Regions from separate parts of the Paenarthrobacter sp. NPDC018779 genome, predicted to be linked through region 1. Evidence: riboswitches for the same ligand, from Rfam matches in the RefSeq annotation. Region 1 holds a riboswitch; the other holds the start of a gene.
What was found. Region 1 has a riboswitch for glycine ahead of cycA (D-serine/D-alanine/glycine transporter). Riboswitches for the same ligand answer to the same signal wherever they lie in the genome.
Positions count from the first base shown of each region.

Region 1 (4,417 bases):
GGCTGCTCGCCAACTGGGCCGCCGCCACGGACCAGGCGATTGTGACCGCAACGCTCCACATCCACGTTATTGATCCTTACCCGGCCGGGTCGGGCCATGTGTGGCAGCCTGACCAGTCGCGGCTGTACCTGATGAACACCCAGTCGTTCTATCCGACGCTCATTCCCGAAGATCCCGAACTCGCGCCGCCCTTGGCCGGGACGACGTTCGACGAATGGCGGGTCACCCGGCGTCGTGATGGCCAGGGGCTGAACCAGGCCGAAAAGGCGGAGCTGGCCACCCTCGAGTCGGACAACTTCCCCAGCCGTGCCATCTACGGACGCTATTTGCGCCAGACCCTCGCGGAGCTGCTGCAACGGCTGCCCGACGGCGTCGAGGTCACCTTCCATGAAACCACCGCCATTGCGGCGCGGCCGGTTGGTGACATGTTCGACGTCGAACTGGCCGACGGCGGTAGCCTCACCGTCGGTTCGGTGGTCCTTGCGCTGGGGCACATTGAGTCCCGTTTGAACCCTGAGCAGCGCTCTTTCGAAACCGCGGCGCGGGAACAGGGCCTGCTCTATTTCCCGCCCGCTCCTCCGGCCGATGTGGACTGGACACGCGTTCCGGATAACGAGCCCGTCCTGGTCCGTGGCATGGGACTGAATTTCTTCGACGTGATGGGGCAGTTGACGGAAGGCCGCGGCGGCAAGTTCGTGGACTCGGTGGCTCCCGGGACGGGTACGCTCGAATACCGGCCCTCCGGCCGCGAACCGAAGATCATCGCCGCCTCACGAAGGGGCACCCCGTACCGCGCCAAGGCCGGGCTGTCCGGCTACTACGCCACGAGCATCACGCTCCGGTACCTCACAGAGGCCGCCATGGACCGTTTCAAGGCCGCTGGAATCCAGCCGGGCTTCGATCACGACCTGTGGCCCCTCCTGCACCGCGACGCCCTCTGGGCCTACTACGCCACGCTGGCGGGATCGCAACCAGCGGCGATCCGGGATCCGGAGCAGTTCCTCGCGGACCTGGAAGACGCCTTGCAGCCCCACGCCCACGCGACGGGCAACTGGGAAAGCGCCGTGGGCGCGCTCGTGGAAAAGCATGTTGCGGCCTCCCGCCGACTGAACCTGAAGGGGCTTGCAGCACCCTTGGCCGGCCGGACGTTTGCCTCACGCAGGGAGCTGGACAAAGCCATCACGGACTACCTCGACGACGACGCACGGCGCTCCGCGCTGGGCGAATCCGACCCCGTGAAGATGGCCATCGGCGCCCTGCACACCGGCCGGGCGATCCTCAAGACGGTGGTGGCCGACGGCGGCATCACGGATGAATCGTGGGTGGCCGAGTTGCGGGGCTGGTTCGAATCATTCGTGGAGGGGCTGGCCAGCGGACCTCCGGCGCTGCGCTCGGAACAGTTGGCCGCCCTGGCGCGTGCCGGCGTCGTGAGTTTCGTGGGACCGGACCCCAAGTTCAGTGTTGATCGGAACGCCAAAGTGTTCCGCGCTTTTTCGCCCTGGGTCCGTGACGTTCCCGCGCAGGCGCGGACGCTGATCGAGGCGATGTCGCCGGCGAACCGCGTGGGAATGAACATCTCGCCGCTCCTGGAACAACTGTTGGCGGACGGCCTGGTCCGGACGAAGATCATGATGAGCGTCGAGGGGACTCCGGTGCAGACCACGGGCCTGGACGTTGAACCGCATCCTTACCGTCCTGTGGCGGCGAACGGTTCGGTGACCCGGGGGATGTATGTTCTGAGCCTTCAGTTGTCCGCCACACAGTGGGGAACGGCCATCGCGGCCGAGGCACGGCCCACCAAGGGCAGGGCGTACAGGAGCGGGCAACGGACCCTCCGCGATGCCGACGAGATCGCCCGCAGCATCCTGAAGCTCTGAACGGCGTCCCCGAGCGCGCGCTTGCGTGAACCACCACGCCTTAGCTACTGTGTGAGCTGCATCACCGGCAAGGTGGTGCGCGCTAGTGATCCGTGGCGGGAGAGTCCTGCCGGTACATCCCGTCAGGCGCCGTAGGAGCAAACCCTCCCCAGGAATCTCTCAGGCACCCTGTACCGCCGCGGCGAGGCAACTCTGGAAAGCAGTCCGGGATTCCCGGGCTCACCGAAGGTGCAAGCGGTGCTGCGTGCGCGCAGAACGCGGAAACTCTCAGGTCAATGACAGAGCGGGGAGGAACCCGAATCATCGTGGTACCCAAAAGGTATCGCCTGAACAATGGAGTTCCTCATGACGATTCAGCGCCCGCCAACAGACACCAGCCCAGAACCCCACCTCGAACGCCAGCTCAGCAACCGCCACATCCAACTCATCGCGATCGGCGGTGCCATTGGAACTGGCCTCTTCATGGGCTCGGGCAAGACCATCTCCGCGGCCGGCCCGTCGGTCATTTTCGTCTACATGATCATCGGCTTCATGCTGTTCTTCGTCATGCGGGCCATGGGCGAACTACTGCTGAGCAACCTGAACTACAAGTCCTTCAGCGACTTTGCCGCGGACCTCCTGGGCCCCTGGGCAGGCTTCTTTACCGGCTGGACCTACTGGTTCTGCTGGGTCATCACCGGCATTGCGGACGTGATCGCCATTGCGGGCTACTCCAAGGAACTCTGGCCCGGCCTGCCTCTATGGATTCCGGGGCTCATCACTATCGGCATCCTCCTTCTGCTGAACCTGGCCACCGTGAAGGCCTTCGGCGAGACGGAATTCTGGTTCGCCCTCATCAAGATCGTGGCCATCGCAGCGCTCATCATCGTGGGCCTTTTCATGATCTTCAGCGGCTTCCAGTCCGACGCCGGCCCGGCCAGCTTCACCAACCTCTGGTCACACGGCGGTTTCTTCCCCAACGAGTTCATGGGCTTCGTGGCCGGCTTCCAGATCGCGGTCTTCGCGTTCGTTGGCATCGAACTGGTAGGTACCACCGCCGCCGAAGCCAAGGATCCGGAGAAGAACCTGCCCAAGGCCATCAACTCCATCCCCATCCGCGTGCTGCTCTTCTACGTGGGTGCCCTCATCATCCTGATGTCCGTCACGCCGTGGACCCAGTTCGCTGCCGGACACAGCCCGTTCATCGCCATGTTCTCGCTGGCGGGCCTTGGCGCGGCGGCCACGATCGTGAACCTGGTGGTGCTGAGCTCCGCGATGTCGTCGGCCAACTCGGGCATCTATTCAACCTCCCGCATGGTCTACGGCCTGGCACAGGAAGGCGACGCACCCGCGGTCTTCAGCGCGCTGTCCGGACGCAAAGTACCCCGCAACGCACTGTTCCTGTCCTGCGTCCTGTTGCTGTCCGGCGTCGTGCTCATGTACGCCGGCCAGGACGTTGGCAAGGCGTTCGACATGGTCACCACCGTCTCCGCCGTCTGCTTCGTGTTTGTCTGGTCGATCATCCTGGCCAGCTACCTGGCGTTCCGGAAGCGCCGGCCGCAGCTGCACGATTCTTCGAAGTTCAAGATGCCCGGTGGCGTGGTGATGGTGTGGGTGGTGTTCGCTTTCTTCGCCTTCATTCTCTGGGCGCTGACCACCCAACCTGACACCCTCATGGCGTTGCTCGTGACTCCGGTGTGGTTCCTGGCCCTGGGCGTAGCGTGGGCCATCCTCCGCAAGAGGCCGACGCACCTTGCACGGTACGAGCACTTCCGCACCGAGCTGCAGAAGGACGCTGAGCGGGCACCGGAACCCGTCCGCAACTAGCCCGTTCAAACAAAGGAGCCCCTCACTGATGTGAGGGGCTCCTTTGCTGCTTTGAAGGGTGTTTAGCCCCTCAGGCACTTCTGGTACTCCAGCCACGCGAACGCGTAGCGGAGCCAGCCCACAATGTCGTACCACTTGGACGGTTTAGTGGGAGCGGTGCACTGAGGCGGGTTCGGGCCGCTCGCTGCCACCTTGACCAGCGCCTTGACCGTGGTGCCACTTTCGACGGCGGTGAGCACCACGGTGCCGGTCCCTGCGGCTGCCGCTGCAGGAACCTTGAGGCTGACGCTTGCGGCACCGGACGCCACGGGAACGTCGCCCAGGGCCACGGCGGCCCCCTTGGCATCAATGAACACGGCCTTGAGCGTCTTGTTGGCCGGGCTGCCAATGGAGGTCAGGTCCAGTTTGGACACCGCCAGCGTGATGGCGTCGCCTGCCTTGACCTCCGCGGCGGTGGTGTTCGCCACTGCCACTGAGCGACGGGCAAAGTCCGGCGAAACCGGGTTGTGCGCCTGGAGATACTTGATCCACGCGTCGCGGTCCACCAGGCCGGTGTCCTTGGTGTCGCTGCCTTCCTTGAACACCCGGAAGTTGTCACCGCCAGTGGCAAGGAAGCTGAACGTCCCGATCCGGTATTGCTTGGCCGGATCAAGCACGGCGCCACCCACCCAGATGCCGGTGATGCGGTCACCCGCTGGGCGTGCGGCGTCGTAGGTGTAGTTGACGTTCTTGGA
Region 1 is NZ_JBIRZS010000023.1:12,633-17,049, forward strand. It holds gene ACH488_RS18550 (FAD/NAD(P)-binding protein) at 1-1,877, shown strand, start outside; glycine riboswitch at 1,964-2,063, shown strand; gene cycA (D-serine/D-alanine/glycine transporter) at 2,223-3,683, shown strand; gene ACH488_RS18560 (ExeM/NucH family extracellular endonuclease) at 3,746-4,417, opposite strand, start outside.

Region 2 (4,417 bases), on a different contig from region 1:
TTCCACCATGAGCGTGCCCGCAACCGGGAAAGCGAGGGTGGGGGCGTGGAAGCCGAAGTCGATGAGGCGCTTGGCCACATCCTCAGCCGTAACCCCAGTGCGAGCCGTCAGTTCGCGGAGGTCCAAGATGCACTCGTGGGCTACAAGACCGCCTTCACCGGTGTAGAGAACCGGGAAGTGCTCGTTGAGGCGGGAAGCGATGTAGTTCGCGGCCAACAGGGCGGACTTGGTGGCTTCGGTGAGTCCCTGGCCGCCCATGAGCTTCACGTAGGCCCAGGAAATGGGCAGCACGCCGGCGGAGCCAAAGCGGGATGCCGAGATCGGAACATCGTTGCCTTCGGTCCAGGTCGTGGCGTCACCGGGCATGAACGGTGCCAGGTGGGCCTTCGCAGCGACCGGGCCAACGCCGGGTCCGCCACCGCCGTGGGGGATGCAGAAGGTCTTGTGCAGGTTCAGGTGGGACACGTCGCCGCCGAATTTGCCCGGCTGGGCGAGCCCAACGAGCGCGTTGAGGTTGGCGCCGTCGATGTAGACCTGGCCGCCGGCTTCGTGGATCGCGTCGCAGACCTCGCGCACGTCGGCGTCGTACACACCGTGCGTGGACGGGTAGGTGATCATGATGGCCGAGAGGACGTCGCGGTTGGCCTCGATCTTGGCCTTGAGGTCATCGTGGTCGATGGTGCCGTCGGAGGCAGTAGCGACAACAACAACCTTCATGCCAGCCAGCACTGCCGAGGCAGCGTTGGTGCCGTGGGCAGAAGCCGGGATGAGGCAGACGTTGCGCTGCTGGTCGCCGCGGGAGTGGTGGTAGCCGCGGATCGCGAGGAGTCCGGCAAGCTCACCTTGGGAGCCGGCGTTGGGCTGGATGGAGACCTGGTCGTAGCCGGTGATCTCGGTCAGCTGTGCCTCGAGGTCGGTGATCAGTTCACGCCATCCGGCGGTCTGCGAATCCGGAGCGAACGGGTGGATTGAGGCGAACTCCGGCCAGGAAATGGCTTCCATCTCAGCCGTGGCGTTGAGCTTCATGGTGCACGAACCCAGCGGAATCATGGTGCGGTCCAGCGCGAGGTCGCGGTCGGAGAGCTTGCGGATATAGCGCAGGAGCTGGGTTTCTGAACGGTGCGTGTTGAACACGGGGTGCTGCAGGTATTCGCTGGAGCGTTCAATGGAAGCTTCCAGCGCGAAGCCTTCAGCTGACTCAACCACGGAGGCACCGAACACCGAGGCAACGTCGGCGAGAACCGCCGTCGTGGTGGTTTCGTCAACCGAGATGCCCACAGTGTCGGCGTCGACGCCGCGCAGGTTGATACCGCGCTCTTCAGCCGCAGCCACAAGCGAAGCGGCGCGACCCGGGACGCGGACCGTGATGGTGTCGAAGAAGGAACCGTGCAGGACCTCGACGCCGGCGGCCTTCAGGGAGGCGGCCAAGGTGCGGGCGTGGCCGTGGGCGGTTTCCGCGATCGCCTTCAGACCTTCGGGGCCGTGGTAAACGGCATACATCGAGGCGACGATGGCGAGCAACGCCTGTGCGGTGCAGATGTTGGACGTGGCCTTCTCGCGGCGGATGTGCTGCTCACGGGTCTGCAGCGCCAAGCGGTAGGCGGGGACACCGGCGTCGTCCTTTGAAACGCCAACCAGGCGGCCGGGCATGGAACGCTCCAGGCCCTTCTGGACAGCCATGTAGGCGGCGTGCGGGCCGCCGAAGAACAGCGGCACGCCCAGGCGCTGGGCGGAGCCGACGGCGATATCGGCGCCCTGCTCTCCCGGAGGGGTGATGAGCGTAAGGGAGAGAAGGTCGGCGGCGACGGTGACCAGGGCACCGCGCTCCTTCGCCGAAGCGATCACGGCGGAGTGGTCGAACACGCGGCCGGACACGCCGGGCTGCTGGAGGACGACGCCGTTGATGGCACCCTCCGGGAGGCCGTTGGCGAGGTCCGCGACCTCAACTTCAAAGCCGAGCGCCTCGGCGCGGCCCTTGACGATGGCGATGGTCTGCGGCAGGCAGTCGGCGTCCAGGACAGTCTTGCCATCCTGGGCGGCCTTGTTTTTGTTTGCGCGGCGCATCATCAGCACGGCTTCGGCCACGGCGGTGGCTTCGTCCAACAGCGAGGCGTTGGCGATCGGGAGGCCGACGAGGTCCTGGACCATGGTCTGGAAGTTCAGCAGCGCTTCGAGGCGGCCCTGGGAAATTTCCGGCTGGTATGGGGTGTAGGCCGTGTACCAAGCCGGCGATTCGAGGATGTTGCGGCGGATCACCGGCGGCGTGACGGTGTCGAAGTAGCCCTGGCCGATCATCTGGACGGCCGTCTTGTTCTTGGAGGCGAGCTTGCGCAGTTCCGCGAGGACCTCCACCTCCGAAAGGGCGTTCTGCAGGGTGAGGGCAACGTCCTGGCGGATGTCGTTGGGAACCGCGGTGTCCACGAGGGAATCCACGGAGTCGTAACCGACGGACTTGAGCATGGTGTCAATGTCGGACTGGCGGCGGGCACCGATATGCCGGTCGACGAAGGTGGTGGAGGCTGAACTAACCGTCACGAAGGAACTCCATTACTTGGGCGGCGTTGGGTACGCCACAGTGGCTCGGGTTCCTCCCCGCTCTGTATTGGACCTGAGAGTTTCCGCGTGTTGCTGTCCGCACAGCCACCCGCTTGCACCGTCGGTGAGCACAACAATCCGGCCGGACTGCCTGCTGCTTTCCAGAGTTGCCTATCCGCGGCGGTGCATGGGCCTGAGAGATTCCTGGGGAGGATTTGCTCCTACGGCGCCTGCATCTCGTACTGCAGGACTCTCCCGCCGCAGATCAAAGGCTTTATGCAGTTGTAGGCGGCGTGCCAAGGAAGGCACACCACAGTTCTTAATTGTCCTATGCCCGCAGCGCGGCGGCAAATGGAGGAACCGCTACGTCCGCAGGCGGTCCAGGACCGCGAGGAGGACCTCGACGTCGGCCTCCCGCCCGGCACCGCCGGCTTCCTGCCCGCCCTCGAACATCGCGTTGAAATAGAGCCCGTCACCCATGTAGCTGACCGCTTTGGCAACGTCCGGACCAACGTCCTCGGCAAGGACGTCAAGCCAGCGCTGTTGAATGGCCGCGAACCGGCGGCGGGTCTCCTCGTGGGCCACTTCCGCCAGCCTGGTTGCCGCAACGAACGCCCGGTCCATGGGTGTTCCGGCCCAGAGCGAGGAGCGGATGAAGTAGGCCGCTGCGCCGTCGGGTGCCGCCTGCATCTGCTCGGTATCTTCCTTGGCCAAGTCATCCAGGCGCTCCAGCAGGGCACTGATGAGCGACTCTTTATTGGGGAAGTGATAGAGCAAGCCGCCCTTCGAGACGCCTGCGCGCTTGGCCACGGCGTCCAGGGTGGCAGCACGCTCCCCTACTTCGATCAGGAGTGCTTCAAAGGCGTCCAGGACGGCGTCCCGGGCTATTGGTTTTCGCGGCATGGATCCATCATTCCCTAAAGCTCGGTCTTGTTCTATTTGAAACTGTACCGTCTGGACGGTACAGTTAAGTTCATGTTCTCGCCGTCCTCAACCCACGCTCCCCGTTCCTCCGTGCGCCCGGTTCCGGGCAAGACCGCACCGTGGCGCGACTGGACGGCCCTCGCACTGCTGATGTTCCCGGTGCTCCTGGTGGCCGTCGACAACACCGCGCTCACCTTCGCCCTGCCGGAAATCGCCCGCTCACTGGAAGTCGGCGGCATCCAGCTCCTCTGGATCGTGGACGCCTACCCGCTGGTCCTGGCCGCGTTGTTGGTATCCATGGGCAACTTCGGCGACAGGATCGGACGACGGCGGCTGCTCCTGATCGGCAGCACAGGCTTCGCGGCGGTTTCGGCTGCTACGGCGTTCGCGCCTTCCGCGGAGTGGCTGATTGCGGGCCGCGCAGCCCTTGGCGTCTTCGGCGCCATGCTGATGCCCTCCACTCTGTCCCTGATCCGGAACATCTTCACCGATCCCAACCGTCGCCGGCTGGCGATTGCCGTCTGGGCTGCGGGTTTCTCCGGCGGCGCCGCGCTCGGCCCGATCTTCGGTGGCTGGCTCGTGGAGCACTTCTGGTGGGGTGCCGTGTTCCTCGTGGCAGCCTTCCTCCTCCTGCCGCTGCTCGCCTTCGGCCGGGTACTCATCCCTGAGTCCAAGGACGCCAACCCGGGCCGCGTGGACGTACCCAGCATCGTCCTGTCCGTGCTCACCATGGCGCCCTTTGTCTACGGGATCAAAGAACTCGCCGTGCATGGATTCGGAGCATCCGCGGCCGCCTTCATGGCGTTCGGCTTGGTGATGGGTGTGCTGTTCGTGCGCCGCCAGCAGCAACTCTCCAGCCCCATGCTGGATGTCCGCCTGTTCCACAACAAGGTGTTCAGCACGGCCATTGTGGCCAACGTGCTGTCCTTGTTCTCCATGACAGGCTTCATCTACTTCT
Region 2 is NZ_JBIRZS010000004.1:198,508-202,924, forward strand. It holds gene gcvP (aminomethyl-transferring glycine dehydrogenase) at 1-2,535, opposite strand, end outside; glycine riboswitch at 2,707-2,803, opposite strand; gene ACH488_RS07190 (TetR/AcrR family transcriptional regulator) at 2,899-3,438, opposite strand; gene ACH488_RS07195 (MFS transporter) at 3,511-4,417, shown strand, end outside.
Region 2: linked by a shared signal. The riboswitch ahead of gcvP (aminomethyl-transferring glycine dehydrogenase) and the one ahead of cycA (D-serine/D-alanine/glycine transporter) in region 1 are both predicted to bind glycine.